3 regions of the Phyllobacterium sp. CCNWLW109 genome follow, and region 1 is predicted to be linked to each of the others. Evidence: riboswitches for the same ligand, from Rfam matches in the RefSeq annotation. Region 1 holds a riboswitch; each other region holds the start of a gene.

Region 1 (10,652 bases):
GTGACCGGGTCGATGACCGCTTTGCAGAAAATTGGGCAGCAGCAAGAGCTGCAGGTGTTCCGCGTGGTGCTTACCATTTTTACTATTTCTGCCGCTCTGCCGCCGATCAGGCCCGTTGGTTCATCCGCAATGTGCCGAATGACCCGGGTGCCCTGCCGCCAGTACTGGATATGGAATGGAACGCCGCATCACCCACCTGCAAGCTGAGACCGAATGCAGCAATTGTTCGCAGCGAGATGCGCACCTTCATTGACATCGTACAGCGTCACTACGGCAAGCGCCCCATCATTTATACCACTGTCGATTTCTTTGATGACAATGATTTGCGCCAACTCGCCGATTATCCTTTCTGGCTTCGCTCGGTTGCGGGGCATCCTGATGAGAAATATGGACCGCATCCTTGGACCTTCTGGCAATATACCGGAACGGGTTCCATCCCCGGCATACGCGGAGATGCCGATATCAATGTTTTTGCCGGCAGCGAAAGCGCCTGGAAACAGTGGCTGGCGCGCAACAAGGTTCGATAAAGCTTTGAGTCGAACAGTTCTCTCTATTCTGTGACTTCACCTGACGACGGTTATCGTGCATTAGCAGGGAAAGTGTGCGTGCCTTGGCGCGCCCGTCATCAACGAGATTTCCCAATGAATAAAATATCGATCGCCATCGCCGCAAGTCTGCTTACCATTTCCAGTGCTCAAGCTCTGGATCAGGTTGCACCAGCTCAACCTGTTGTCGCCAAACCCGCCTGTGGAGGCGAACTTGAACCCTGGTTCAATGGCTTGATCGCCGAAGCAAAGGCAGCGGGTGTCAGCGATAAAGGCATCAGCGAGCTTTTCAAGGCTTCGATGGACGACAAGGTTTTGGAACGCGACCGTGCGCAGGGCGTTTTCAGCCAGACATTTTTGACGTTTTCATCTCGCATGGTTGCTGATTACCGCCTGAAACAGGGCGCAGCCAATCTGAAGAAATATGCCGATACTTTTGCCAAAGCCGAGGCCGAATATGGTGTCCCCGGTCCTGTGATTTCGGCCTTTTGGGGCCTCGAGACGGATTTTGGTGCCGTCCAGGGCGATTTCGATACGCTGAATGCCCTTCTGACGCTATCCTTCGACTGCCGTAGGCCTGAACTTTTCCGCCCGCAATTGATTGCACTGCTCAAGCTATTTGACAGCGGCGTTGTTGATGCAAAGACGACCGGTGCGTGGGCTGGCGAAATTGGCCAAATGCAGATGTTGCCAACCGATTATCTTGAGCGTGGCGTTGATGGCGACGGTGATGGCAAGGTTGACCTGAAAGGCTCCGCACCCGATGCGATCATGACCGCCGCCCGTGTTATGCGCGATCTTGGCTGGCGCAAAGGCGAGCCATGGCTCGAAGAGGTCAAACTCACCAAAGAACTCCCATGGGAGAACGCCATCCGCACCAATCGTCTGCCACACTCCAAATGGGCTGAATGGGGTGTAACCGGCCTAAAGGGGCCGCTTGGCCCGGATGATGGCGACGCATCGCTATTATTGCCGATGGGCCGAAAGGGTCCAGCTTTCCTTTCCTATTCAAACTTCGATATCTTTGTAGAATGGAATAAGTCCATCATCTACGCGACCACGGCCGCTTACTTTGCCACACGCTTGGCTGGAGCCGGTCCGCTGGAACAAACCACACCTGAACAGGGTCTCAACCCTGAACAGATGAAAGAACTGCAGAACAAGCTGGCAGCGCGCGGCCACGATATGGGCCCGAAAATTGATGGCGTGTTCGGCATTCTTACCCGCGACGCCGTCCGCGAGGAACAAATGCGACTAGGCCTGCCAGCCGATTCCTGGCCAACACCGGAACTACTGAACAAGCTATAGGTCTTGTGACGCGTATTCCATCGTCTCCAGCGAAGCAAAACCTTCCGGCCGTCCGCCCGCCTCAAACGGTGTTTCCACCTCGACAAATGTATCGGGGTAGAAACCGTTAAACCGGGTACGCAACGACAGAGAATAGGCACCAATATTGCCTATCTCGATCCAGTCGCCGGTATCCACGGTTTCCGGCAGCCAGAATGGGCGGGACAAAATATCAACGGAATCGCAAGTTGCCCCGCAAACACGGAAAGGCACAATCGTTTCAGGATTGCCGTTGCGATATTTCTTGGCTGGGTCTGGAATGAACCGTGCTGGCAGGGTGATTTTACCGGTCCAGGAATCCGACAGGGATGCCCAGATACCATCATTGATGTAAAGCCGCCTGCCTTTGCGCAGAAGCACTCGAACAATCAGCGAAAAGGCTCGCGCAACAATAACCCGTCCGGGTTCGGCAACCAGCGGCAAATCTCCAAAGCCATATTCATTGATATCGCCGCGCAAACGCGACATCAATTGACCGAGTGAAGGCATTTCGACCTGCTTTCGCTTTGGATCATGACCATACTCAGCGGGAAAACCACCGCCCACATCAAGCCCTGCCAATGTCACTCCTGCGCGATTTCTGACCCAATCGGCAGCGCGCAATGCGCGTTCGTAGGTATCGGGATCTTCAATCTGACTGCCAACATGGAAGCAAAGGCCGACTTTGTAGCCAATCTTTTCTGAACGCTGCAGTAATTCCACGGCATGGGCCGGAGCAGCACCGAATTTCTTTGAAAGCTCGTATGCTGCATGTCCCTTTGTCTGCAACCGAATGTAGAGAGTTATGCTGCCCGGATCGATATCCAAAGCCCGCACAATGCGGGTCACCTTGGCGATCTCATCTTCATGGTCTACGGCAAGGATGCGGATACCATAGGTTTCAAGAGCCAGACGGATGTCCGATTGCGCTTTGATCGGATGCATGTAGAGCATATGCGCATTGGGTGCCACTTTTCGAACAGCTGCGAACTCCCCCGGCGAGGCCACGTCAAATGTATTGATGCCGTTACGGGCGAGTGTTTCCAGCACCAGATTTTCACCATTGGTTTTAACCGCATAAGCGGTCTCGCCAGGAAACATCTTCATGAAGTTATGAGCGTCCTCGATGAGGACCTGAGGCCTGAAGCAATAAACCGGTTGATCCGGGCGCAATTCAAGCGCTGCATCACGGGCGGTGGCGAATCGTTGCATCTGTGTGTCTTGCGTCATTCCAGACTCTTAGCAAGGGAAAGTGACGGATGAAAGTCGCGACTTGTTGCAAGAATCGGGTGGCGACTCGCCATAAAATGGCTAAGGATTTGCAATCTGCTTACCATGAAAGGGTAATTGCCGTGTCCGTAGCTGATGCCAAAGTGCCGCCGACCCTTTCCATGTCCGGATTTGTCTGGCTGCAATTGCTGTTGTTAGGTGCTATTTGGGGTGGATCATTCTTCTTCGCGCGCATCGCTGTACAAGTCGTTCCACCCCTCACGCTGGTGTTGTTTCGCGTTGTCATAGCAGCCCTGGCGCTGCATATTTATCTTGGAAGCCGCGGTGTTAATTTCTGGGACTATCGTCGCCACGCGCTCGGTTTTGCCGGACTCGGCCTGTTGAACAATGTCATTCCCTTTTCTTTGCTTTTCATCGGGCAAACAGCGCTAGGTGCTGGTCTTGCCTCTATCTTCAATGCAACGACCCCTATCTGGACGGTCATATTGGCGACCATACTGACCGCCGACGAAAAGGTTACGGCAGCCAAGCTTGCCGGCATTTTCATGGGTATCGTGGGTATTGTGGTCATGATCGGGCCTGGAATTTTGACTGGCCTTGGCGGGCCGCTATGGGCCGAGCTTGCTGTCATAACCGCAACTATATCCTACGCCTTCGCGAGCATCCTGGCCAAACGCTTTAAAGGCATCCCGCCAACAGTAACGGCAACCGGACAGATGACAGCATCCACTCTTATCATGATCCCTGTCGTACTCCTCCATGACGGCATGCCGCATTTGGATGGGATTAGCCTGGGCGTCTGGTCCGCCATTCTCGGATTGGGGCTGCTATCGACAGCTTTCGCCTATATCCTGTTCTTTTCAATCGTGAAAGCTTCGGGAGCAACCAATGCCTCCCTCGTCACCCTGATTGTTCCGGTCAGCGCCGTTTTACTTGGAACAATTTTTCTTAGCGAGAAACTGGCGGTGCAAGACATTGCCGGAATGGCCCTCATCGCTTTGGGTCTGCTGATCATTGATGGCCGTATTCTAGCGCTTTCCAGAAAGCCGAATAGATAGAATTGTCATAAAATTTCTGTAGTTAGCCCGAAACTCCAAGGCTTAATCCTGTTCGAAATGTGGCAAAGCAACACGCTAACGAGAACTGCGGTAATTTTATCGCACTGCAAAATTTTACCGCCAGCAAAGAATTTTTTCGATTTTTTCGACATTTTCAAACGTTTAAATACGTTTAGTTTCAAAAACTTATCGTTGCTGTAGAAAAAATTTCTACACTCTTTGTCATCATTCGGTAATATTTGGGCTTTTTCTGTGGCGAATTTGCGCTATGTTATGGGGGTTAACTGCAGGAGACAAGCGATGGGACTAACTCGATCGATGAATGTCCTTATGATCTGTGCAGCGTTCGCATTTATTGGTGCAATGGTCGTAGGACTAATACCTTGAATTGAAATATGAGCGCTACGGATATGGTCTCTGACCGTTAAGTGAGTGAAACAAAAGAAACGGCCCGGTTATAGCAACCGGGCCGTTTCACTTTTAACAAGCTGTTATCAAGCTGCTGCACCGGCCAGATTGGATTGGAGTGCTACAGCTTCCGGACGAATACCAATGAGATGACAGATCGCAAAGGCGAGATCAGCCCTGTTCATCGTGTAAAAATGGAAATCCTGCACGCCACGTTCGACCAGATCAAGAACCTGTTCCGCTGCGACGGCTGAAGCTACCAGAGCATGAGTCTGCTCGTCATTCTGCAATCCATCAAACCGCTCTGCCAGCCATGTAGGTATGTGAGTACCAGCTTTGGAGCAGAAATTGGTAACCTGGGTGAAATTATGGATTGGAAGTATACCAGGCAAAATCGGAATATAGATTCCGGCACGACGCACCTTTTCAACATAGCGCTCATATTGGTCGTTCTCGAAAAAGAACTGCGTGATGGCACGCGTCGCGCCATTATCGACCTTGCGCTTCAACATATCGATGTCGGTAGCAAAATCCGGGCTCTCGGGATGCTTTTCGGGATATGCAGAAACCGAAATATCGAAGTCAGCGAAAGCTTTCAATCCAGCGACAAGTTCGGCACCGTTTTCATACCCACCCGGTGTCGGTTTGTAATGAGCACCTACGCCGCTTGCCGGATCGCCGCGCAAGGCGACAAAGCGATTGACACCCATGGCGGCAAATTCGCGGATTACCGTGTCCACCTCTTCCTTTGTGGCATCAACACAGGTCAAATGTGCCGCTGCATTCACATCGGTTTCGGTTAAGATGCGCTTGATCGTGCGGGCTGTGCGTTCACGAGTGGAGCCACCTGCCCCATATGTCACAGAGACAAATTCGGGATTAAGCGGAGCCAGACGCGTTACAGTCTCCCAGAGACGCTCTTCCATCACCTCGGTCTTTGGCGGGAAGAACTCGAATGAAACCTTGATATTGCTACCAAGATCGGCACGGCGGGATTGGCGGAAAAAACTCATTAGACACTCTCCGTAACGCGGGAGGTTGAAACAGGATCGGCAATTAGCAAGCGTGGGTCGCGTGCCAGCCACAATTTAACAGTCAGCTTGTCTTTATCTTTTGGTTGTAATTCCATGCTCTGTTCCAGCGTCAGTCCGGCTTCCGTCAGCCAGTCTTTAATCTGTCCGTCATGAAAACCGAGGCGCAAATGGGCATGTCTGTCGCGTAGAAATTCAAGTTCGTGTGGAGCAAAATCGACGATCAACATTCGGCCGGAAGGACGCAAGGCACGCGCAGCTTCACGAATGGCCTCGGCCGGATTATCAAGGAAGTGCAAGACCTGATGGATTGTCACCAGATCGAAAGACTCTCTGTCTACCGGCAAGGAATAGACGTCACCTTGACGGACTTGCGCGTTGGCAATGCCGGACTTCTCAAGATTTGACCGGGCAATCGTCAACATGTCGCGATTGATATCGATACCGACACCGCGCAAGTAGAGCGGAGCAAAGAGCTCAAGCAGGCGCCCGGTACCCGTACCGACGTCGAGCATCGCTTGAAACGGTCTTGCACCTATAATCTTGGTAAGGGCCTCTTCCACAGCGCCGTCTGGAACATGCAACGAGCGGATAGCATCCCAGCTTGAAGCATTCGCGCTAAAATAGGCAGCCGCACGTTCACGGCGCTGAAGCTTCACAGAGGAAAGACGTTCAAGGTCACGCTCCAGCAGGGGATCAGAACAATCCAGGCGATCTAGCAGGGAACGGGCAATATCTCCCACAATCAATGATTCCGCCAAACGGAAATAAGCCCAGGAGCCTTCCTGATAGCGGTTGATAAGACTTGCTTCAAAGAGCAATTTCAGATGTCGTGACACTCGCGGCTGAGATTGTCCTAAAATGGATGTGAGGTCGGAAACGGTTAGATCACCACGCGACAACAAAGCAAGAATGCGTAGCCGGCTAGGCTCAGCTGCCGCTTTCAACGTATCAACCATCAGGTCGAGATTAAGATTGTGCCGGTCCATAACCAATCCTCAAAAGACATAAAGATATGTTTATGTCATGACGCGACGATTGGCAAGAGGTTTTTGCCATTGACGACAATTTCTGCCGCGTCTGAAATAGGCGCCAGAATCAAATTAGAAAGACATCAATGAGTGCAGGAACGAACCGTCAGCGTTCAATCAACAAAGCGCTGACCTTGCTTTTACCCGCCGTTCCCTACTCCGATTCGGAACCAATACGCGCGGCCGCAGGTGCGCCCCATATGAAGACCTTGCCGCCGCCGATTGCCGTATGGTTGGCCGCTATTGCCCATGTGCGGCATCAACATACAGACTATGATGCGCTGCGCGACGAAGGCTATGACAAAGAGTCCGCTCGTTTCTTCGTGCTTGATGCGATTAATCGCAAACTGACGGAATGGCGGGCGACACGTCTTCTGGATCCGGATGAGGAAGATCCGAGCTGAGCTGGCCCCAGCCTTCTTCAAAAATAAGGTCCTGTAATTGGATTCTTTTGCGCCAGCCCTTTTTTTCCAGCTCCGGTGCATCAAAAAGCTCGTCGACATAGCCCAGGCATAGATAGGCAACAATCTCAACGTGATCCGGAATGCCTAATATTTGGCGCATGTCATTGTCGTGATAGATGCTCACCCAGCCAACGCCGATACCTTCAGCACGGGCAGCAAGCCACAAATTTTGGACTGCACAAACGGTGCTATAGACATCCATCTGGCGGTTGTGGGTGCGACCGAGCACGACCGTTCCACCGCGTGTCCGGTCGCAGGTGATGCATAAATTGACCGGCGCTTTAAGGATGCCTTCCAATTTGAGAGAGGCATACAGCGCCCGGCGTTCATCTTGAAACAGGGCCTTGGCTTCCTCGTTGGCTTTGGCGAAAGCGCGGTGCACTTGCCTCTTGCGGGCCATATCGCGAATTGTGATGAAGTTCCAAGGCTGCATGAAGCCTACAGATGGAGCATGGTGCGCCGCATCGAGCAATCGCATCAAAACATCATAGGCGATCGGTTTTGACAAAAACTGATCGCGGACGTCTCGCCGGGTATAAATCGCCTTATAAACGGCCGCACGCTCATCGTCAGTAAAATCACCCGCTGGAACCGGACTATCAAAAGCTTCGTGCATTGTTTGCTCCTAACAACGCTTGAGGCCCTCGCCGCCGTCCGCGCAGCTTGGGCTATGGGGTCCGGCCGGTCTTCTGACTTGGGTTCAGCTGAACCGTGCGCCTTCCTGTGGCCTCTCGGCCACCGTGGCATAATGCACGGTCATTCCCCTTACAGCGCTGGGCACGTGCCGGATTTTCACCGGCTTCCCGATTCTCCGCAATCGTCTAAATTGCTGGCACCGGACCTGTTTTCTATTCGCCATGAAAAGGCACTTGGCGCAAGCCTTAGACCCTGTAAATCCACTGTTCGGGAATACGAATATCAACTTTTTCACCGGCGCGTATGATCCCGGGCTTTTCAACCCAAGCGACGATACCCCGCGAGTGCTTGGACACGCGTACAAAATCCAATGCAGTGGTGGTTTCGTCAGGAGTACCCGCATGCGAAGCAATAGAACGACCAGCAATCTTGCAGGGCGCATTCTGTCCATCGACTTTCAACGTCACGCCACCTTCAAAAAACATCAGCGATCTGGGTGGTAGCATCGAAAGGGATGGAATACCGGAAATCACCATGTTTCCACCGATCCATTCAGCTTTCAGCTGAGGCAAGCTCATGCCTGCTGCGATCTCGTCAAGCTCGTCGGCACTCAGAATGGAAAGGTGGCGTTCGTTGCGCATCTCGGTGCCACGCGGATACCAAGGCTCACGTCCACCAGAGCGACGCGTCTGACCCGCGTGAAAGTCACCGACAATACCGTCAAAAGTCAGTTCCAGTGAATCTGTTGGAGAAGTGACAAAATCTCTGTCGAGTGCCTCAAATAGCCCGATCACACGACCACTGACCTTACGCGAAGGGACTATTTCGTCACGATTACCGAACAGGTCAGTCATCATTTGCTCCAAAGAGTTCCCTGCTTTAGAAAAGCGGCAAATTATCTGGCGATTACACCAGCAAAGACAACGGGGAACCTTGCGGTTCCCCATCTATATTTAGCGTGTCAGAGGCTTGTAGCTTGGGCGCTTTGGATTGACGCTATCGGGACCGAGACGACGAATCTTGTCGTTTTCATAATCTTCGAAATTGCCTTCAAACCATTCGACATGGCTATCGCCTTCGAAAGCCAGGATATGCGTCGCGAGACGGTCAAGGAACATGCGATCATGGCTGATGATCACAGCGCAACCTGCATATTTTTCCAAGGCATCTTCAAGTGCTGCCAAGGTTTCCGTGTCTAGATCGTTTGTCGGTTCGTCGAGGAGCAGAACATTGCCACCGGACTGAAGCATCTTGGCCAAATGCACGCGGTTACGCTGACCACCAGAAAGATTTCCAACTTTCTGCTGCTGGTCCGTACCCTTGAAGTTGAATGCTGAAACATAAGCCCGGGAGTTCATCTCATGCTTGCCAAGCTTGATGATGTCAGTTCCGCCGGAAATTTCTTCCCAGACATTCTTGTCGGCTTTCAGGTGATCGCGACTCTGATCGACATATCCGAGGTTAACAGTCTCGCCAACGCGAATAGTGCCGGAATCCGGCTTTTCCTGACCGGTGATCATCTTGAACAGAGTGGTTTTACCCGCACCGTTCGGACCAATAATGCCAACAATACCGCCGGGCGGCAGTTTGAAAGTCAGGTTTTCGATCAGCACACGATCACCGAAGGACTTGGTGAGATTTTCGGCTTCGATAACCACCTGACCCAGCCGTTCACCCGCCGGTATCAGAATCTGGGCATCGCCGGGGCGCTGGTCGTTAGCGGCATCAACGAGCGCATCATAGGCCTTGATACGTGCCTTCGATTTTGCCTGACGTGCTTTCGGGCTGGCGGAAATCCACTCGCGTTCGCGCTCGAGAGCTTTCTGACGGGAGTCATCTTCACGGCCTTCCTGCAGCATGCGCTTGGACTTGGCACCAAGATAGGCAGAGTAATTGCCTTCATAAGCAATGCCGCGCCCACGATCGAGTTCGAGAATCCAGCCGGTCACATTGTCTAGGAAGTAGCGATCATGCGTAATCAGAAGCACGGAGCCCTTATATTCGCGCAGATGTTTTTCAAGCCAGGCGGTCGTTTCAGCGTCCAAATGGTTGGTCGGTTCGTCGAGCAGAAGAAGATCAGGCTGTGACAGGAGCAAGCGGCACAAAGCAACACGGCGGCGCTCACCACCGGAAAGATTGGTTACTTCGCTGTCGCCGGGTGGGCAACGAAGTGCTTCCATCGCCATCTCAACTTGCGATTCAAGGTCCCAGAGGTTTTGAGAATCGATGACATCCTGTAACTTGGCGCCTTCATCGGCGGTCTCGTCGGAGTAATTCATCATCAATTCATTGTAGCGATCGAGAATGGCCTTCTTGTCGGCAACGCCATCCATGACATTGCCCATAACGTCCTTGGCTGGATCCAAATAAGGTTCCTGCGCCAGATAGCCAACGGTAGCGCCATCCGCCAACCAAGCCTCGCCTGTATATTCCTTATCCAGACCAGCCATGATTTTCAGAACTGTAGACTTACCAGCACCATTTGGACCCAGAATACCAATCTTGGCATCTGGGTAGAAGGACAAGTTGATATTCTCAAGAACCTTCTTGGTTCCATATGCCTTGTTCAGGCCGGACATGTGATAGATGAATTGGCGTGCCATAACGCGCGTCACTCCGATGCTCGGGATTTCTTTTGAATGAATTTGCGCCGTATGTAGGCGAAAGCCTCAGCCGTGGCAATGGATGCCCATCAATTTCGACCTTCGCCAAACGAGCGAAACCGGGCGCGGATATTTCCGTCACCCGGTTTCCCCTCTGGTGCCGCAACAGGAAGCGTCCTCTTCTCCCGGTAGCGGCCATGTAAACTAACTAGACGAAATACGTTTCGTCATTGCGACAACATCATCCGATTCGCGATTACACCGAAAAATTGCAATGCCCGCGAAACTCATATGCTTCAGGTTTAAAGTTCTGCGGCAAG
Region 2 (10,652 bases), 250 kb from region 1:
AACTGATGGCGGAAGGTGGATTCAGACAGGAGTACGCCTGCAAGGAAAGCGCCCATGGCCATGGAAAGGCCGCTGACCTGCATGACAAGCGCGGCCCCTAGCACAACCAGCAAAGCGGCAGCAGTCATAACCTCCCGGGCTCTCGTCATGGCGAGCAGGCTGAACAGGGGATTGAGCAGGTAGCGCCCCGCAATGATAAGGCCCGCGACAGCGCCAATCCCGATGCCAATATCAAGCCAACGCAATCCGCCCGCCTCGGTGGTGCTGATGGGTGCAAGAAAAGCGACCAGCGCCAGCAGCGGTACGATTGCCAGGTCTTCGAAAAGCAGGATCGATACCATGCGCTGGCCTTTGGCCGAGGCAATTTCGCCGCGCTCTTCCAGCAATTGCATGACGATGGCCGTCGAGGTCAGAACAAAGCCTGCGCCTGACACGAAAGACACAGCAACGGGAAAGCCGGTTGCGATGCCAACGCCAGTCAGCAGCAGAGCACAGACGATGACCTGTAATGCACCGAGGCCGAAAATCTCATTGCGCATGCCCCAAAGTTTCGTCGGCTGCATTTCCAGTCCGATAATGAACAGGAACATGACAACGCCAAGTTCAGCCACATGCAAAATGGTTTCAGGGTCAGAAAAGAAGCCAAGACCAAAGGGACCAATGACCAGTCCGGCGGCAAGATAGCCAAGCACCGATCCTAGCCCGAGCCTCTTGAACAGGGGGACAGCGACCACGCCTGCACCCAGCAGGACGACAACACTTAATAGATCGGGGCCACTTGCTTCCGCTGCCATTGTCTCTCCTGCGATGCGCAATTGCTCTGATTTTCACAGGTAAAGCGGTGGTGCCCAGCAGGCAAGCTAAAATGGACGAGATGTCCTCTACAATAATTTGAAGATTACAGCTTCCAGATCCGCTTGGCGTTTTGCGAGAAAAGTTTTGCCTTCTCATCCTCGCTACAGCCGGCAACAAGCGCATGCGTGGCAGCAACCCATGTGGCGAGGCCTCCACCCAACGTACATACCGGCCAGTCGCTTCCCCAAACCAGGCGATCAAAACCAAAACTGGCAATGACGTGGTTCACATAAGGGGCCAAAGTCTCAACATTCCAGGTCTGCGCATCGGCATAGGCAACCACGCCGGATATCTTCGCCGTAACATTGGCGCGCTTTGCGATTTCGGTGATGCCTGCCTGCCATGGCTTGAATGCCCCGCCCTTGATATCGGGTACGCCGCAATGATCAAGAATGAACTGAACGTCGGGGGCAAGGTCGGCAAGGGTGATCGCTTTTTCGATCTGTTTGGGCAGAACGCACAGGTCAAAAGATAGCCCCGTGCCTCCAAGCTTCTTTAAATTCTCGCGAAATAATGGCTGCGCAGAAAGCTCGTCGGGCATGACGTGGAGAACGCGTCGAAAGCCCTTGACCAGTGGATTTGCGAGTTGCCGCTCAAGAAAGGCAGCAAAACCCTCATCTTCCGGACGGCAGGAAGAGATCGCCCCCGCAATCAAGTTTCCTTCGCGTGCGGATAATTTGGCGACGTTGGTCGTTTCGCGCTCAATATCAGAGGCTGCGACGTCAACTTCCATATGCAATGCGCGGGTAATGCCGACGCGAAGTGCTTGCTGGGCATATTCTTCGTAGAGGAAATCACGGTTCAGCGCTTCCACACTGGATAGCCAAGGATAGGACAAGACGGATTGGTCAATGAGGTGCAGGTGCGTATCAATCAATTCACTGGCCATTATTTGATTTCTCCAATCAGGCCTTACCTACGTCGGCGCCGGAAAGTTCCGACAGTTTTTTCGCTGTCGCAACTATCATCTGACAGACCTGATCAACGCTAGGTGCTTCAGGAACATTAAGGACCTGAATATAGGGGCAGGTGATTGCAGCAATCGCACGGCCATCCGGCCCGAGCACTGGAGCAGAAACGTTGAAAACCCCTCCCGTCTGGGCACTGGGCATGACCTCGTAGCCGCGTTCGCGTATCATATTCAGCCGATCACGATAGTCGTCCGGTTGTGAATTATCATCAACGTGGCGTTCATATTCGGCGATCATCAGGCTACGCTCTTCAGGCGAACGGAATGCCATCAATACATGACCGGAGCCGGTATTGAGCAAACTCATATGCGAGCCGACCCGAATTGAGATTCCCCAATATTCAGGCGCTTCCTGCTGGGCAACGACCACGACTGCCCCGCGATCAAACACGCATAAATGATTTGCCTGCTTCGATTGAACCGCAAGATCGCGCATCAAGGGCGTTGCGTAAGCCGCCAACCGCCGAACAGGGGCGTGGAGCTGTGCAAGGCCGAAAAGCTTGAGCGTCAATGAATAGCGATCGCCTTCGAGCCTGGTTACATAGCCTCGGCGCACCAAGCGATCCAGCATCCGGTAAAACTCGTTGGGGCTGCGGCCAAGGCGCTTGGCTATCTCCGCCTGTGTTACGCCACCATCAATGCCGGCAAGCAGCTCCAATATATCAAGACCTTTGTCGAGTGCGGGCGCGCGATAGCGGTCACTGTCGTCTTCATCAGTCATATGCGAATACCCCCTGGAGCGCTTCTGCAATCTTTGAATCGCCTGCGCCCTGACTGTTTATTTTAGCGCAATTCCGAATAGAAAACCGGTTCCCATTTTCCTGGAATTCCTCTCATCTAGGCTTATACGAAGAACATGAGCAGATGGAAGCGGTTTCATCGCTTGACGATATGTGGCGCAAATGTTTGTATATGAATGAAGTTCCCATATATGGGTATATAATATATAAGGGCAATATACAAAGCCCGACGGGAGGATAATTTGGCTAAGATCCAGCGCGTGGAACTGCGGATGGTTGACCTGCCGCCAAAGGTGCTGCGGACGGATGCAATTCAGAGTTTTGTCAGCCAGGAAACGCCAATCGTTACAATTACCGATAGCGATGGCGCTGTGGGCACGGGTTATAGTTATACGATCGGAACGGGCGGATCGTCGGTAATGCGACTTCTTTCCGATCATCTGGCACCCAGACTGCTTGGCAAGGATGCAGACCAGATCGAAGCCATTTGGCATGATCTTGAATTTGCTACACATGCAACCACCATCGGCGCAATTACTGCGATTGCGCTTGCAGCCATTGACATCGCTCTGTGGGATTTACGGGCCAAGAAGCAGAATCTGCCTTTATGGAAACTCGCTGGCGGCGCAAAGGATCGCTGCCCGCTTTATACAACTGAAGGTGGCTGGCTGCATATTGAAAAGCAGGCTCTGGTCGATGACGCGCTGCAAGCCAAGGCAAAGGGTTTTAAAGGTGCCAAGGTCAAGATCGGCCGTCCGCATGGATCGGAAGATCTTGATCGCCTGTCGGCCGTTCGCGCTGCCGTCGGTTCCGGATTTGAGATCATGACGGATGCAAATCAGGGTTTTTCACTTGATGAAGCCATTCGGCGCTCGCACGTGTTGCGGGATATTGATCTGGCGTGGCTGGAAGAGCCGCTGCCAGCGGATGATATTGATGGGCATGTGCGCCTGTCAGCTTCTACACAAACGCCCGTGGCGGTTGGAGAATCGCTCTATTCGATCCGGCATTTCCGCGAATATATGCAAAAGGGAGCCTGCTCCATCGTTCAGGTCGATGTTGGCCGTATTGGCGGGATCACTCCCTGGCTGAAAGTGGCTCACGCAGCAGAAGCCTTCAATATTCCCGTATGTCCACACTTCCTGATGGAACTCCATGTCAGTCTGACATGCGCGGTTCAGAACGGCAAATATGTTGAGTATATTCCCCAGCTTGATGATCTGACCAAGACTCAAATGCGGATCGAGAATGGCTATGCTTTGGCACCGATGGAACCAGGTATCGGAATTGACTGGGACTGGGATGCCGTCAAAGCGCGCAGCGTGGAAGAGTTCACCACTGAAATTCGCGTTTGATGGCTGACTTAACGAGAAATGATTGCCCTGTTCAGGGCTGAAGTGCATGACTGGCATTATAATATGCCCAATGGAGATATGAGATGACAGGCAAGCTTGAAGGCAAACGCGTTCTTATCACGGCAGCTGGACAAGGCATTGGTCGGGCTTCGGTGCTGGCTTTCGCACGCGAAGGTGCAATCGTGCATGCAACCGATATCAATCAGCAACTGCTCGATGCTTTGCCGAAGGAAGCCAATATCAAGCCGCGCAAGCTCGACGTGCTCAAGGCAGAAGAAGTGACGCAGGTCATTGGCGAAATCGGCGCTATCGATGTGCTGTTTAATTGCGCTGGTTTTGTCCATGGCGGTTCAATTCTCGATATGCCGGACGCCGATCTGGATTTTGCACTTGATCTCAATGTCCGCGCCATGATTCGCACGATCAGGGCGGTACTACCGGGTATGATCGAACGTAAGGACGGTGCTATCGTCAATATGTCTTCAGTCGCCAGCAGCGTGAAAGGTGTCCCGAACCGTTTTGCCTATGGCGTGACCAAGGCTGCCGTATTGGGAATAACCAAATCGGTAGCCGCGGATTATATTACGCAGGGTATTCGCTGCAATGCGATCTGCCCCGGCACGGTGGAAAGTCCTTCGCTTGAGCAACGCATGCGCGCTGGTGGCGACTATGATGCCACGCGGGCGGCATTTATCGCGCGCCAGCCCATGGGGCGTCTGGGCCTCCCGGAAGAAATCGCTGACCTTGCCGTCTATCTTGCTGGTGCTACCTACACCACGGGACAGGCCTACAATATTGATGGCGGCTGGACAGTTTAGGAAAGACCATGACCATCATCACTGATCTTCGCGTTTTCGATATCCGTTTCCCGACCTCGCAAAGTCTGGACGGATCGGATGCCATGAATCCTGACCCGGACTATTCGGCTGCCTATGTGGTGCTGGATACGGATGCAGGGCTTTCCGGCCACGGCCTTACCTTTACCATCGGGCGCGGCAATGAGATCTGCTGCCTTGCCATTGAGGCCATGAAACACCTTGTTATCGGCCTTGAACTTGATTGGATAAAGGAAAACCCGGGCAGATTCTGGCATTTTATCACCGGTGACAGCCAGTTACGCTGGATCGGCCCTGATAAGGGTGCAATGCATCTGGCCACGGGCGCGGTAGTGAACGCCGTTTGGGATTTGCTGGCCAAGGAAGCGAAGAAGCCTGTCTGGCAACTGGTCGGTGAAATGACGCCGGAAGAGATCGTCAAAATCGTGGACTTCCGCTATCTTACGGACGTGCTGACGCCTGAAGAGGCGCTGGAAATTCTGCGTAGAGCAGAGGTCGGTAAGAAAGAACGTATTGAAACGCTAAAAGCAGATGGGTATCCCTGCTATACGACATCGGCAGGCTGGCTGGGCTATTCCGATGAAAAGCTCCGTCGCCTTTGTCAGGAGGCCGTGGATGCGGGCTTCAACCACATTAAGATGAAAGTCGGCCGCGATCTCGAAGATGATATCCGACGTCTTACCATCGCGCGCGAAGTGATCGGCCCTGACCGCATTCTCATGATCGATGCCAATCAGGTCTGGGAAGTGAATGAAGCCATTGATTGGGTGAACAAGCTTGCCTTCGTCAAGCCGTTCTTCATTGAAGAGCCAACGAGCCCCGACGACGTTGCGGGCCATCGCAAAATTCGGCAGGCTATCCATCCGGTGAAAGTCGCGACTGGTGAGATGTGTCAGAACCGCATCATGTTCAAACAGTTCATCGCCGAAGGCGCTATCGATGTCGTGCAGATCGATAGTTGCCGCATGGGTGGACTGAACGAAGTGCTGGCGGTGCTGCTTATCGCCGCAAAGTATGAGCTACCAGTCTGGCCGCATGCGGGCGGTGTTGGTCTGTGTGAATATGTCCAGCATCTGTCAATGATTGATTATATCGCCGTTTCAGGGACGAAAGAGGGCAGGGTTATCGAGTATGTCGATCATCTGCACGAGCATTTTGTTGATCCCTGCAACATTCAGGATGCGGCCTATATGCCACCCTCGCTGCCGGGCTTTTCAATTGAGATGAAACCGGAATCGATCAAGCAGTATTTGCATCACGGTCTTTAAAGCCTTTCCGCCCGGTAAATGAACCATCGCCGTCTCTGGTGATATTCATTGCTGACATGGAAAGGGTATTGTGCCGCCATTCTGACGTGCCGGAGTGGCGGCATTTTCTGTTTTTTCGGTCGTGTCGTCTTGTGTAAATGCGATGTCGTTTCCGCACCTATTCTTTTTATCATCCGGATGCTTTTATCAGGCTACTTGAGGTGCCGCTTTCTAGGGAAGGTGGAGAATTGGGAAGCCGGTTTGATTCCGGCGCTGCCCCCGCAACGGTAGTGGAGTGAAACGCGGCAAAATAGCCACTGGAGCATGGTTCCGGGAAGGCGCCGTGAGGCTCGCAAGAGCAACTCCAGAGCCCGGAAACCAGCCGCAAGCGATAACACCGACTGATCGCGGTGGGCGATCAAGGAGCATTGTTTTGTATGGGCAGCCATACGGACGGTCTTCTCCGTCACCACCAGTCAGTTCTTTCGCAAATGAGATGGCGAGGACACGACATGGACGCACATAGTGAACTACTCCGGAACCTGAAACACCGGAAACCTGGCTATGGCCTTGAGCAGGCTTTCTACAATGATCCGGAGTATTTCCGGTTGGATATGGAAAATATCTTCTACCGCGACTGGCTGTTTATCGGTCATGATTGCGAAGTGGCGCGACCGGGCAATTATTTTACCGTGCAGATTGGCGATTATCCGGTCGTTATCGTCCGGGACCGCGAGAAGAAAATACGCGCGTTTCATAATTCATGCCGCCATCGCGGGTCGCGCGTTTGTGCTTCTGAACGGGGCACCTCGGCGAAGCTTGTTTGCCCCTATCATCAGTGGACTTATGAACTGGATGGCCGTCTATTGTTCGCGCGCCAGATGGGCGACGACTTCGATGCCAGCCAGCACAGCCTGAAGACGGTGCATTGCGAAAGCGTTGGCGGCTATATCTTCATCTGCCTTGCGCCGATTGCGCCGGATTTTGCCGCTACGCGTGCCATGATCGATCCTTATCTTGCACCGCATCGCCTCAGCGAAACCAAAGTCGCCTTTCAAAGCTCGATCGTGGAGAAGGGTAATTGGAAGCTGGTGTGGGAAAACAACCGCGAATGCTATCATTGCGCCGCCAATCATCCGGAACTCTGTAAGACGTTTCCTGAAGCACCAAGCGTGACTGGCATACAAGGCTCAAAGGATGATCCGGAAATCGTGGCGCATTGGGACAAATGCGAAGCCGCAGGTCTGCCGAGCGTGTTCCGTATCGATGAAAATGGCCAGTACCGCGCGACACGCGTGCCGCTGCTTCACGAAGCCGAGAGCTATACCATGTCGGGCAAACGTGCTGTGGCACGTCAGCTTAGCGATGATGTGAATGCACGGCAGATCGGTTCGCTATTGCTCTATCATTATCCGACGACGTGGAATCACATTCTGGGGGATCATGCCCTTTCTTTCCGCGTTCTCCCGCTTAGCCCGACCGAAACCCAGGTCACGACCAAGTGGCTGGTGCACAAGGACGCGGTGGAAGGCGTCGATTACACCATTGAGGAACTCACGCATGTCTGGCTCGAAACCAATGATCAGGACCGCCAGATCGTTGAAGAAAATGCTTTTGGCATTCGCTCTCCTGCCTATGAGCCGGGCCCTTATTCGGTAGAGCATGAAGGCGGTGTTCTGCAATTCCTTGAATGGTATTCCAACACGATGGAAACGCGCCTTTCCGGCGACAAGCGACTGAGCAAGGTAGCGTAGTGAATATGGGCATTCCTCAAAAGTACCCGCATCTCGATCAGATGCAGCCATGGAACGACCGGCTGCATCTGCTGGAGTGCCTGTCTGTCATTGAGGAAGCGCCCAATGTGAAGACATTCACATTTCGTTCCGACAATCAAAACTGGTTCCGGTATGAGCCCGGCCAGTTCATGACGTTTGAATTGGGTACGCAACCGGATGCGGTCCTGCGTACCTACACACTCTCTTCCAGCCCCTCGCGGCCATTTACGATTGCAATCACGGTCAAAGCGCAGGATGGCAGCATCGGCACCCGCTGGATGCTGGACCACCTCACGCCGGGCGCGCGGCTGAAAGCATTTGGGCCGCTGGGTGACTTTTCAATCTCAAAACATCCCGGCGAAAAATATCTGTTTATTTCTGCCGGATCAGGCATCACGCCTATGATGTCAATGACGCGCTGGATGCAGGATTGTGCACCACAAAGCGATATTAGTTTTGTCAGTTGCGCACGCCGCCCGAGCGATATAATTTTTCGGAAGGAACTCGAATATCTGACCAGTTGCATGCCAAATCTCAAATTGTCCTTTCTGATCAAGGAACATGAAATGGGGCAGCTCTGGACGGGTATCAGAGGCAGGCTCGAAGCGCCGAAGCTTTCGCTATTGTCGCCCGACTTCAAGGAACGGACGATTTTCTGCTGCGGTCCTGACGGATTCATGCGCGATGTTCGGGCCATGCTGGAAGAGTCCGGCTTCGATATGGCCAATTACCATCAGGAAAGCTTCGGTTCCGCCGCCGAACCTGTGCTTCCGGTAATGGACGATATTTCTACGGAGGTGTCTGAAACTGCCGCGATCGTCACTTTCTCCATGGCCGGCAAGGATGTGCACTGCGTCGCAGGCGATACAATCCTCAAGGCTGCCCGTGGTGCTGGCATTCGAATTGCCGCGGCCTGTGAATCCGGATTGTGCGGCACCTGCAAGGTCATGAAAATTTCCGGCAATGTCGATATGAACCATAATGGCGGGATTCTCGACGAGGAAATTGATGAAGGCTATATCCTGGCCTGTTGTTCCAAACCGTTGGGCAATGTCGAAGTGGAAGCCTAGAGCAAATTTTGCTCCAGCTCCCAAGCGCATTTTCGTGTTGTCGATCTCAATCCCCTTGCTTTTCCCGATGCATTGCTTGACGAAGCTCGTGTATTGCCAGAGGCCGAGATTCGCATAGAGCAGGCTGGCTCAAAGCGGTGGGGAGGAATCCAAAATGGCTGCACCAATTTTTGCTATCAATCATATCGCTACTCCTTATCTTCGCCCTGCCGCGTTTTTTCAGTTGGCGGTGGCGCTTGGCTTGCGCGATGTTGAGATTCGTAATGACCTTGGCGGCAATGCGATTATTGACGGCACAGCTGCAACTGAAATGAAGGCGCTATCGAAAGCAGCCGGCGTGCGCATTGCCACGATCAATGCCTTGCAGCGCTTTAACGAGTGGACTCCGGAACGTGAGCACGAGGCTATTGAGCTTGCGGATTATGCGCGAGACGCTGGCGCAGCGGCACTTGTTCTGGTTCCTGTCAATGATGGTACGGGTCAGGAAGAGGGTGAGCGGCAGACTAATTTGCGAAAGGCGCTGACGGCGCTAAAGCCCATTCTTGAGAGCCGCGGACTGTTGGGTTTTGTCGAACCGCTGGGCTTTGAAATTTGCTCGCTTCGTTCAAAGGGCGAGGCAGCGCATGCCATTGAGGCTATCGGGGGTAAGGCTTGTTTCAAGCTTGTCCATGACACTTTCCATCATCATCTTGCCGGAGAGCCAGAATTTTTTCCGGATTTGACAGGGCTCGTCCATATTTCCGGCGTGACGGATCCTCATGTGAGCATTGATGATATGCGTGATCCGCACAGGGTTCTGGTTGATGAGAATGATCGCCTTGGCAATGTCGATCAGATCCGCGCACTTTTGAATCAGGGCTACAAGGGCTTGTTTTCGTTTGAGCCTTTTGCAGAAGAAGTCCAGAAAATGGCTGACCCGGCACGTGCCATTTCTGCCAGTATGGCATGGATTAATACCCGATTGGGCTGAACGCCGCTTCGCTCTAAAGGCCTATATCCCATGGCGTCCCGCTTTCTGATAAGGTAGGTGCGACTATTGTTGGGAGAATGGCGATGTTCCTGCAAACGATTGACGATGAAAGCGCGACGGACGAAGTGGCCGAAATTTATGCCAGGCACAAAGCCCAGCTTGGCTTCGTCATGGACGCGACGCGCTGCTTTACGGCGCGCCCTGATCTTTTGCCCGCCTACACAGATTTCATGGATAAAATGCGGGCAGGCTTTTCGCTCGGCATGCGAGAATGGCGGCTGATCACGCTCATTGCGGCAAAGCACATCCCTTCGACCTATTGCTCGCATGTTTATGCGAAACAACTGATCGGCGACCTTGGGTCAAAGGAAATGGTACTCGCTGTCCATAGCGATTTTCGAACTGCCGGGCTTTCTGCTGCGGATGTGGAAATGCTGGCCTATGCGGAAAAGATTACGCGGGATGCTTCCAAAGTTGAACAAGAAGATATTAATCGGCTACGCGCGGCGGGCTTCACGGATGTCCAGATATGCGACATCGCCCTATGTGCCTCATTCCGTTGTTTTGTCAGCCGTTTCTTTGATGCGACAGGCGCTGCGCCAGAAGCAATATTTCTTGATCCAGATACGAATTTTCAAACGGCGATGACTGTCGGAAAACGTTTCTAAACTGATGAGGCACTGCGCCGTTCTACAGGCTTCGTTGCGATAGGCTATGGCGCTATTTCAGAATCTCTTTGGCATTGACCCAAGACACTCGGTTGATTGTGATGTGATTTCGTCTTGGGTGCGACGGAACATTATTGCTCCCCCAAGGTTCCTGTATCCCAATCGA
Region 3 (10,652 bases), on a different contig from region 1:
TGCTGTTTATCGCGATTTTGCTGGCACTGCTGCGGCGCTTTATCAAACCCGCGCATATGGTGGGGTAGAGTCATGCAATCCTCACGCCCCGGTCCCGTACTTCTTATTCTTGCTACAGCCGTCGCACTCTTCCTGCTGATGCCGCTTGTCGCGGTGATACCGGTTTCATTCACCCCTGCCCGATTTCTTTCTATGCCATCCGGCAATCTCTCGCTTCGCCATTATCAGGCTCTTCTCGATAATCCGGCCTGGCTCCAGAGCATTCTGCTCAGTCTGCGCATCGGCATTGTGTCGAGCATTTTAGCAACAGCATTGGCGACTATGTTCGGACTTGGAATCTGGATGTTCCAGCCACGTTTTTCAGCCTTGCTGATCGGCTTCGTGCTGTTGCCGCTCATTGTTCCGCCAGTTGTTTCAGCCATGACGCTTTATTTCCTGATGACCACCCTGTCGAGCTTTAACAACTGGATCGGATATGACACCTGGCTCGGCGTTGCCCTCGCCCATGCTGTGATGATAACGCCCTTTGCGGTCGTCCTCATTCTTGTTTCCCTGTTTCAGGTTGACCGGCGCATAGATCTTGCGGCGCGCGGTCTCGGCGCCAATCTGGCCACCCGCGCATTCAAGGTCATCATCCCCAATATTAAACTTGGCATAGCGACTGCGGCGCTTCTTTCCTTTGTCCTTTCCTGGGAGGAAATCGGTGTCACCCTCTTCATTACCAGCGTCAATGCAATCACCCTTCCCCGGCTCATGTGGATGGGTCTGCGCGACAATATTGATCCATCCATTGCCGCAATTTCGGTTCTTCTGATCCTTGTCACTGCCGCCATACTTGCCTTGAGAATTATCATTGACCGGCGCAAAGCTACGGACCCTCAATGATACCCGAAAATATCCTTGCCAAACTTGAACTCATCGTTGGTGCCAGCGGGCTAAAGACCGGAGAAGCCCTCGCCATGATCCATCCGGGTTCCGACGAGCGTAATCTCGATGCCACCATAATGGTGACACCCCGAACCACCGGGGAAGTTTCTGCTGTCCTTCGTTTGTGCAACGAACAGCGGATTGCAGTTATTCCCCATGGCGGGCGGACAGGATTAGTGGGTGGAGCCGTATCCCTGGTTGGACAAATCATCCTCTCTTTATCATCAATGCACACTATCGAAATGGTGTCTGCATCCGCTGGCACAGCAATCGTTCAAGGTGGTGTCACCTTGTTTGCGCTACAGGAAGCGGCGGCACATCATCATCTTTCCACAGGCATAGACATTGCATCACGCGGCACTGCCACGATAGGCGGAATGATCTCGACCAATGCCGGTGGCATGGAGGCTTTCCGGCACGGTGTCATGCGCCAGCGCGTACTCGGTCTTGAAGTGGTTCTCCCCGACGGGCGCGTCATGAGCGATATGGCGCAGGTGCCGAAATCAAATGAGGGATATGACCTAAAACAATTATTCATTGGCGCGGAGGGCACGCTCGGCATCGTAACGCGTGCGGTGATTAAACTTGCGCCTCCCGACGCATTAACCGCAACTGCGCTCGTCGCCTGCCAATCGGCGGCTGCCGCGGTTTTACTGTTCCATCAATTGCAGGCGAATCATGATGTGCATTTGCTGCGGGCCGAATTCATGGCGCACGACTATTTCGTAGTGGCAGTCGATCATCTTGGACCGCCCTCGCTCGCTTCTATCGCGCAGGCTCCCATTTACCTGATCATCGAAACCGATGCTGCCGATCAGGCATCGGCGCAATCTGCTCTGGAAAATGCTCTGGCGCTGACCATAGAAGACGGCTTGGTTCTTGATGCAATTCTTGCGCAGAGCGAGAAGGAACGCCGTGAGATCTGGAACATACGCGAAGACAGCAGTGTCATTGATCGCGTCCACCCGAACGGTCACTGGTTTGATATTTCCGTCCCACTACAGCATCTGGAATCCTGGCTGAAACAATTCCACGAAGGAATTGCGATGCTCGGGCCAAATGTTCACGGTTTTGCCTTTGGCCATCTGGGAGACGGAAATCTGCATATTGGCGTCGCCGGAATATCCGACAGGAAAGCAGTAAAGTCGCTGATCTATGCTACCCTGCGGGAAATGGGCGGATCGTTTTCTGCGGAACACGGAATTGGACTGGACAAGAAAACGGAGTTGGCGAGGCTTGCTGATCCGGTCAAGCTCGATCTGATGCTTTCGCTCAAATCTCTGCTCGATCCCAACGGCATCATGAATCCCGGCAAGGTGATCTGAATCAGCGGGGCTTATTAGCTTCACATTCCAGGCTGTTGGGCAATTAAGCTTCGCTCGGCGGGCTCCTGCGGCACGCTGACCAACGCAAAGATCATCAAAACAATCCCCTATAACCAATTATTTTATTTATCTTTTTCTGCAAATTACGATCCTCCAGTTTAAGTCGCTCATCATCTACTTTAACTAAAAAGCCTAACCGATCAGAAATCCCAGTCCTCATCTTCCGTGGCGATCGCTTTGCCTATGACATAGGAAGAGCCGGAACCGGAAAAGAAGTCATGGTTTTCATCAGCATTCGGGGATAGCGCTGAAAGAATTGCCGGGTTGACCTTGCAGGCCTCTGCAGGAAAGAGAGCCTCGTAGCCGAGGTTCATCAGTGCTTTATTGGCATTATAATGAAGGAATTTCTTCACGTCCTCGGTCAGGCCGACACCGTCATAGAGTGTCTCGGTGTATTTTGCCTCATTGTCGTAGAGTTCAAGCAGAAGGTCGAAAGCGAAATCCTTGATTTCCGAACGGCGCTCCTCACCAAGACGTTCCAGTCCGCGTTGAAACTTATATCCGATGTAATAGCCATGCACTGCTTCATCCCGGATGATGAGGCGGATCATGTCGGCGGTATTGGTCAGCTTGGCGCGGCTCGACCAGAACATCGGTAGATAGAATCCGGAATAAAACAGGAAGCTCTCCAGGAACACACTGGCAATCTTGCGCTTGAGAGGATCGGGATTGCGGTAATGTTCGAGGATCAGCGCGGACTTCCTCTGCAAATGTTCATTTTCCTCGGACCAGCGATAGGCATCATCAACGTCAGGTGTCGAGCACAATGTGGAGAAAATGGACGAGTAGGAACGGGCATGCACGGCCTCCATGAAGGAGATGTTGGAATAGACTGCTTCCTCATGGGGAGTGATCGAATCTTCCATGAGTTTTGGCGCGCCAATGCTGGTCTGGATTGTATCGAGCAGGGTCAGCCCCGTGAACACACGAATGGTAAGCTGCTGTTCCTCGGGTTTGAGTGCAGCCCAGGACGGAATATCATTCGACAGCGGCACCTTTTCCGGCAGCCAGAAATTTCCGGTAAGCCTGTTCCAGACCTCAAGGTCCTTGTCATCCTCAAGGCGGTTCCAGTTGATGGCGCGAACGGCTGCAGGAAGCTTTACAGCTTTATTCTTGATTTGAATGTTCATTGTTTCCCCGGAAATCAAAGCGTGCAGGATACGCAGCCCTGCACTTCCGTGCCGGACAGAGCCATTTGACGAAGACGGATATAGTAGATTGTCTTGATGCCTTTCTTCCAGGCATAGATCTGCGCCTTGTTGATATCGCGCGTGGTCGCGGTATCGCGGAAGAAGAGCGTCAGCGACAAGCCCTGATCGACATGCTGCGTTGCTGCAGCATAGGTATCGATGATCTTTTCCGGGCCAATCTCATAGGCGTCCTGATAGTAATCAAGATTATCATTGGTCAGAAACGCGGCCGGGTAGTAGACGCGGCCGATCTTGCCCTCCTTACGGATTTCGATCTTCGACACGATCGGATGGATCGAGGAGGTTGAGTGATTGATATAGGAAATGGAGCCCGTGGGCGGCACAGCCTGCAGGTTCTGATTGTAAAGACCGGAGGTCATCACCGCCTGCTTCAGCGCCAGCCAATCTTCCTGTGTGGGAATTGCAGTGCCCGCGGCTTCGAATAACTCTCTTACGCGCTCGGTTGCTGGCAACCATTCCCGCTCGGTGTACTTGTCGAAATACTCACCGGAAGCATATTTCGAGTTCTCGAAGCCCTTGAAGCTTTGGCCGCGTTCAACCGCTAGGCGATTGGATGCGCGAACGGCATGATAGGTCACGGTGTAGAAATAGATATTGGTGAAATCGATACCTTCGTCTGAGCCGTAATAAATGCGTTCGCGGGCCAGGTAACCATGCAGGTTCATCTGCCCAAGGCCGATGGCATGGCTGTCATCATTACCCTTTTCGATAGAAGGCACCGACGAGATATGGCTCATGTCCGAGACGGCGCTCAGCGCCCTGATGGCCGTTTCGATGGTTTTGCCAAAATCCATTGAATCCATTGCGGCGGCAATATTCAGCGAGCCGAGATTACAGGAGATATCCTTGCCCATATGGCTATAGGACAGATCGGCATTGTATTCGCTCGCCTCGCTGACCTGAAGGATTTCCGAGCACAGATTGCTCATGGTGATGCGCCCTGCAATCGGGTTGGCGCGGTTCACTGTGTCCTCGAACATGATGTAGGGATAGCCGCTTTCGAACTGGATTTCGGCCAAGACCTGAAAGAAGTCGCGAGCCTTGATTTTCTTTTTGCGGATACGCGAATCTGCGACCATTTCACGGTACTTTTCTGTCACCGAAATTTCCGTAAAGGCCACGCCGTAGACCCGCTCTACGTCATAGGGAGAGAACAGATACATATCCTCATTGTTCTTCGCCAATTCGAAAGTAATATCCGGCACGACAACGCCGAGCGACAGCGTCTTGATACGGATTTTCTCATCCGCATTTTCGCGCTTGGTATCGAGGAAACGCATTATGTCGGGATGATGTGCGTTCAGATAGACCGCACCTGCCCCCTGTCTTGCACCAAGCTGGTTGGCATAGGAAAAACTATCCTCCAAAAGCTTCATGACTGGAATGATGCCGGATGACTGATTTTCAATCTGCTTTATCGGCGCGCCCGCTTCACGGATATTGGTGAGCGACAACGCAACGCCTCCCCCGCGCTTGGAGAGCTGCAGGGCCGAGTTGATACCCCTCGCGATTGATTCCATATTGTCTTCAATTCGGAGCAGAAAGCAGGACACCAGCTCGCCGCGCTGTTTCTTTCCCGCATTGAGAAAAGTGGGAGTTGCAGGCTGGAAACGCCCGGAAATGATCTCGTCAACCATATCCCGCGCCAGGGTTTCATTTCCTTGCGCCAGCGTCAGCGCCACCATGCAGATGCGGTCCTCGTAACGCTCAAGATAGCGTTTTCCGTCAAAGGTCTTCAGCGTGTAGCTGGTGTAATATTTGAATGCGCCAAGAAATGTTGGAAACCTGAATTTCTTGGCATAGGCATGGTCAAACAGATCGCGCATGAAATTGAAGGAATATTGATCAAGCACCGCGCGCTCATAATAGCCTTCGGTTACCAGGTAATCGAGCTTCTCGCGCAAATTGTGAAAGAACACCGTATTCTGGTTCACATGCTGCAGAAAATACTGCTTCGCCGCCATACGATCCTGATCGAACTGGATGTTGCCCTCCTCATCATAAAGGTTCAGCATCGCGTTCAGCGCGTGGTAATCCAGCACTGGTTCGTTGGCTGTCACTGGTCGTTCGAGCGTGAGCGTGTCCAAAATCGTTCCAATCCATGTTTGACGTTTACGACATCCTGCTCCGTGCCGATCAGCTCGAACCTGTAAAGGTAAGGCACCTGGCATTTGGCAGAGATGATGTCGCCCGCAATCCCGAAGGTCGCGCCGAAGTTACTGTTACCCGCGGCAATCACGCCGCGGAGATTTAAACGGTTTTCCGCCTGGTTGAGGAAGCGGATCACCTGTTTTGGAACGGCACCCTTGCCGCCATCGCCGCTATATGTTGGCACGATCAAAATATAGGGTGCGTTGATCTTCAGCTCCTCACGAGAGCCGATCGGTATCCGTTGTGAGGTGAAGCCCAGCTTGGAAACAAAACGGTGGGTATTCTCCGACCTGCTCGAAAAATAGACGATCCCACTCATGACACCCATCCCTCTCAGGCAAGGGTGCTGATCATATCCGGGCGGAAACCGGCCCAGTGTTTTTCGCCGGCGACAACCACAGGTACCTGGCGGTAGCCGAGGCTCTGAACCAGTTCGAGAGCATCCTGATCGTTGGAAATATCAATAACGTCATACTCCATACCCTGCCGGTCAAGAGCTCGGGTCGTGGCGGTGCACTGGACACAGGCCGGCTTGCTGTAAACGACAATATTCATGACTTCCTCATTTGATTTTGGTCGTGAGAACATGGTCTGGCAGCTCTGATTGCTGCCAGCTAGTTTGGTTTAAAACTGTATGACTTACTCAAGTGCCGCCCGATTTACGGCGGGTCGCCCACAATCAATGCGCTGGATAGGTTTCTCATGCACTTCACCCTGTAGCTCGCTCGTGGAGGGGCAGGGAAGCGTTTTACACGGAAAATCCCCGTGCATTGGCGCGACCGCTCCGGCACCCCGCCGGTGGACTCATCAGATCAAGGCAGGTCTCCTGGCTCGCAGATCAACGCACTTATTCTTGCCTTCCCGGGGCCTAGAGCCCCAGTGACAGTATCGAACACGTGCTAGCCGCTTACAGTTGCGGGGGCAGCTCCGGCATCACAGTACCTTATTGGCACCACTCACCGTATTCCCGTCTTAGCTTCCCACTCTCGCGAATCGGAAGAACCTTGAACACTATATATAGTAGTGGATGTTAAAAATCCGTCAACAGCTAGATCAAACCAAAATTGAAACTATGCACAGCTGCCAATCAATTTGGCGCTGCGCACGAAAATGGAATGAGTGAGGAAGGGACTACACGTCCTGATTGTCGGTCTGACGATTCAAGCTGAGGGCTATAAGCGTGCACACAGCACCGGAGAGCAGATAGCCGCCCGCAGCTATCAGGCCGAAATGGCTGGATAGCAGCAGCGCGACCAGCGGTGCGAAACCCGCCCCGAACAACCATGCCATATCGCTGGTCAATGCCGAGCCGGTATAGCGGAACTTCTTTGAGAAGCGCGAGGCCACTGAGCCGGATGACTGGCCGAAGGACAGACCAAGCAAAATAAATCCGAGGATCATGAAGATCAGTTCGCCGATGTCGCCGCCATCAAGCAATTGAGGAGCAAATCCACTGAACACGGCAATGGCTATGGCGGTGCCGCCCAGCAGATTCCGGCGTCCGACGCGGTCGGCAATCGTGCCCGACGCAAACACGGTAATGACGCCCACAGCCGCTCCGAATGCTTCAATCAAAAGAAAGCGGGCCGGGCCCTGATCCGTAAACAGGAAGACCCAAGACAGTGGAAATACCGTTACCATATGAAAGAGCGCAAAACTCGCAAGCGGTGCAAAAGCACCAATGACCACGTGGCGACCTTCATGCTGTAATGTGTTGGCCACCGTCGTTGGCTGCAGTTCTCTGCTTTCATATAATTTTGCATATTGCGGCGTAACAACCATTCGCAACCGTGCAAACAGCGCCACCACATTAATAGCGAAAGCAACGAAAAACGGATAGCGCCAGCCCCAGCCCAGGAAGTCTTCTGCGGAAAGATTGGCAACGAAAAATGCGAACAGCCCCGCCGCAACCATAAGCCCCAAGGGAGCACCGAGTTGCGGTATCATCGCATACCAGCCACGGCGTTGCTTGGGTGCATTGAGCGCCAGAAGCGATGCGAGGCCATCCCACTCACCGCCCAGCGCAAGTCCCTGTCCTATCCGGAACAGTGCCAAAAGCGCTGCAGATGCCCAACCGACCTGGGCATAACCGGGGAGGAACGCCACCGCAACGGTCGAGCTACCAAGCAGGAACAGGGCAATCGTCAATTTCACGCCACGGCCATAAGTGCGATCGATCTGCATGAAGATAACCGTGCCGATCGGCCGCGCAAGAAAGGCCAGCGCAAAAATACCGAACGAATAGATCGTGCCCGTCAGAGCATCAACATAGGGGAACACCAGTTTCGGAAAGACCAGCACGGAGGCAATAGCATAGACGAAGAAGTCAAAGAATTCGGACGTTCTGCCGATAATCACGCCGATGGCAATCTCGCCAACGTTAACGTCGTCATGTCGCGAGTGAAGGCGCGTTGCGTCCTGCTCAAGCGTTGTCGAAGATGCCGCTCCTGTTTTCGCGCTCATTGCCCGGTGCGCTCCTCGATCAAATATTGAAACCGTTCAGGTCTGCTCGTTTGCGGTCACTGCTAGCGTATCCTTTATCATTGTGACACACTACGGGAGGATTGGGCAAATTGTCCAATGTCGCTCTGACTATGGTGCAGCTAGTGATGGCGCAACTAGGCGCTGTTTCCATTGACAGGAAGTCTCTTGAACCGTTTTTTTGCCATCGCCCTGCTTCCACTGCTTGCATTGCTTAGCGCGTGCAATGCTGTTGTCATGAGCCCGTCAGGCGACGTAGCCGTGCAACAGCGCGACCTGATCATTATTTCTACCGTCCTCATGCTTGTCATTATCATTCCCGTGATGGTGCTCACCGTGTTCTTTGCCTGGAAATACAGGCAGTCAAACACAGATGCGCCTTATGACCCGGAATGGGATCACTCCACCCAGCTGGAATTGATCATCTGGGCGGCGCCGCTGCTGATCATCATCTGCCTTGGCGCGGTCACCTGGATGGCGACACATTTGCTCGATCCCTATCGTCCGCTTGGACGCATTTCCCCCGGCAAAGCAGTTTCCGAAACGGTCAAGCCATTGCAGGTCGAAGTAGTCGCGCTGGATTGGAAGTGGCTCTTTATCTATCCGGAATATGGTATCGCCAGCGTCAATGAAATGGCCGCTCCCGTCGATCGCCCCATCGCTTTCCGGCTGACCTCCTCGGCGGTGATGAACTCGTTTTATATTCCTGCGCTAGCCGGGCAGATATACACTATGCCGGGCATGCAGACGAAGCTGAGCGCCGTCATCAATCACCCCGGCGAATATGAGGGCTTTTCGGCCAATTACAGTGGCGCCGGTTTTTCTGGTATGCGCTTCGCTTTTCATGGCCTGCCGGATGAGGGTTTTGAAAAGTGGATTGCCGACGTCAAGTCAAAAGGCACCACTCTTGATCGGATGACCTATCTGCAACTGGAACAGCCCAGCGAAAAAGTACCGGTACAGCATTATGCAAGTGTTGATCCGGAACTGTTCAGCGCAGTTCTCAACCGATGTGTGGAACGCGGCAAGATGTGCATGAGCGAGATGGATGAAATCGATGCCAAGGGTGGCCTTGGCATGGCCGGCATCTATAATACTCGTTCACTGGAATACGATAAGTACACAAGGCGTGGCGGCGCTGTCTTTGGCCCTGATCCTGCATTTGTTGTCGGCATCTGCACCACGGAAGAAGCCCTGCAGGCCAGCATGAATATACAGACGCTGCCGCCCCTCAATACCTCTCCGTTTGTTGGTGCGGGTCTTCCCCGCCCCTCACCAACCCAACTGTTCGGTCTACAGCGCCGACCGTCTAATAGCTGAACGAAACGAGCCCGATATGTTTGATAATCCCGAACTTATAAAGCTGGTTTTCGGTAGGCTCACGCTGGAATCCTTCCCGCTGCATGAACCTATCCTTGTTGTGACCTTTATCGTAGTCGCACTCGGAGGCATCGCCGTAGTGGGCGCACTTACCTATTTCCGTCTTTGGGGATATCTTTGGCATGAGTGGTTCACAACAGTTGACCACAAGCGCATCGGCATAATGTACATGATCCTCGGCATCATCATGTTGCTGAGAGGCTTTGCCGACGCCATCATGATCCGATTGCAACAGGCAATGGCGTTTAATGGGTCCGAAGGATATCTCAACGCCCATCATTTCGATCAGATATTCACCGCGCATGGCGTGATCATGATCTTCTTCGTGGCAATGCCTCTTGTTACCGGCTTGATGAACTTTGTTGTCCCATTGCAGATCGGTGCCCGGGACGTATCTTTTCCATTCCTCAACAATTTCAGCTTCTGGATGACTGCCGCTGGCGCGGCACTTGTAATGATGTCGCTGTTTGTGGGCGAGTTTGCCAGGACCGGCTGGCTGGCCTATCCGCCGCTTTCGGGTATCGGATACAGTCCGGACGCCGGTATGGACTACTACATATGGGCGCTGCAAATAGCGGGCATAGGTACGCTGCTGTCGGGCGTCAATCTGCTCGCAACCATCGTCAAGATGCGCGCGCCGGGCATGACCATGATGAAGCTTCCGATCTTTACGTGGACCGCTCTTTGCACCAACGTTCTGATTGTGGCCGCCTTCCCTGTCCTGACGGCAGTGCTGGCTTTGCTCACTCTCGATCGCTATGTCGGCACGAACTTCTTCACCAACGACTTTGGCGGCAATCCGATGATGTATGTCAACCTCATCTGGATTTGGGGTCATCCGGAAGTCTATATTCTCATTCTGCCCGCTTTCGGCATATTCTCCGAAGTGACATCGACCTTCGCCAGCAAACGTCTGTTTGGCTATACCTCGATGGTTTATGCCACCATCGTTATTACCATTCTTGCCTATCTGGTCTGGCTTCACCACTTCTTCACCATGGGTTCGGGCGCGAGCGTGAATTCGTTCTTCGGCATCACCACGATGATTATTTCGATTCCAACCGGGGCGAAGATATTCAACTGGCTCTTTACGATGTATCGCGGGCGGATTCGATTT

Evidence for each region. A riboswitch is a leader RNA that binds a small molecule or an ion and turns the genes downstream of it on or off. The one in region 1 is predicted to bind cobalamin.
Region 2: another riboswitch for cobalamin. It lies ahead of V9K92_RS15995 (aromatic ring-hydroxylating oxygenase subunit alpha); the one in region 1 lies ahead of bluB (5,6-dimethylbenzimidazole synthase).
Region 3: another riboswitch for cobalamin. It lies ahead of nrdH (glutaredoxin-like protein NrdH); the one in region 1 lies ahead of bluB (5,6-dimethylbenzimidazole synthase).

Annotation. Positions count from the first base shown of each region.
Region 1 covers NZ_JBBCBK010000004.1:362,360-373,011, reverse strand. Annotated here, with positions in the region: gene V9K92_RS17265 (glycoside hydrolase family 25 protein) at 1-527, shown strand, start outside; gene V9K92_RS17260 (lytic murein transglycosylase) at 642-1,853, shown strand; gene V9K92_RS17255 (alanine racemase) at 1,848-3,083, opposite strand; gene V9K92_RS17250 (DMT family transporter) at 3,263-4,159, shown strand; gene metF (methylenetetrahydrofolate reductase [NAD(P)H]) at 4,654-5,580, opposite strand; gene V9K92_RS17240 (ArsR/SmtB family transcription factor) at 5,580-6,587, opposite strand; gene V9K92_RS17235 (DUF2293 domain-containing protein) at 6,716-7,033, shown strand; gene bluB (5,6-dimethylbenzimidazole synthase) at 6,966-7,709, opposite strand; cobalamin riboswitch at 7,756-7,948, opposite strand; gene V9K92_RS17225 (MOSC domain-containing protein) at 7,975-8,583, opposite strand; gene ettA (energy-dependent translational throttle protein EttA) at 8,683-10,332, opposite strand.
Region 2 covers NZ_JBBCBK010000004.1:108,470-119,121, forward strand. Annotated here, with positions in the region: gene V9K92_RS15965 (monovalent cation:proton antiporter-2 (CPA2) family protein) at 1-794, opposite strand, end outside; gene V9K92_RS15970 (amidohydrolase family protein) at 899-1,744, opposite strand; gene V9K92_RS15975 (IclR family transcriptional regulator) at 1,761-2,546, opposite strand; gene V9K92_RS15980 (mandelate racemase/muconate lactonizing enzyme family protein) at 2,808-3,920, shown strand; gene V9K92_RS15985 (SDR family oxidoreductase) at 4,004-4,738, shown strand; gene V9K92_RS15990 (L-fuconate dehydratase) at 4,747-6,024, shown strand; cobalamin riboswitch at 6,206-6,404, shown strand; gene V9K92_RS15995 (aromatic ring-hydroxylating oxygenase subunit alpha) at 6,516-7,757, shown strand; gene V9K92_RS16000 (hybrid-cluster NAD(P)-dependent oxidoreductase) at 7,763-8,848, shown strand; gene V9K92_RS16005 (TIM barrel protein) at 9,003-9,818, shown strand; gene V9K92_RS16010 (carboxymuconolactone decarboxylase family protein) at 9,902-10,486, shown strand.
Region 3 covers NZ_JBBCBK010000001.1:971,128-981,779, reverse strand. Annotated here, with positions in the region: gene V9K92_RS04815 (ABC transporter permease) at 1-68, shown strand, start outside; gene V9K92_RS04810 (ABC transporter permease) at 73-885, shown strand; gene V9K92_RS04805 (FAD-binding oxidoreductase) at 882-2,252, shown strand; gene nrdF (class 1b ribonucleoside-diphosphate reductase subunit beta) at 2,453-3,442, opposite strand; gene nrdE (class 1b ribonucleoside-diphosphate reductase subunit alpha) at 3,457-5,610, opposite strand; gene nrdI (class Ib ribonucleoside-diphosphate reductase assembly flavoprotein NrdI) at 5,580-5,993, opposite strand; gene nrdH (glutaredoxin-like protein NrdH) at 6,008-6,229, opposite strand; cobalamin riboswitch at 6,474-6,696, opposite strand; gene V9K92_RS04780 (MFS transporter) at 6,806-8,137, opposite strand; gene cyoA (ubiquinol oxidase subunit II) at 8,324-9,475, shown strand; gene cyoB (cytochrome o ubiquinol oxidase subunit I) at 9,492-10,652, shown strand, end outside.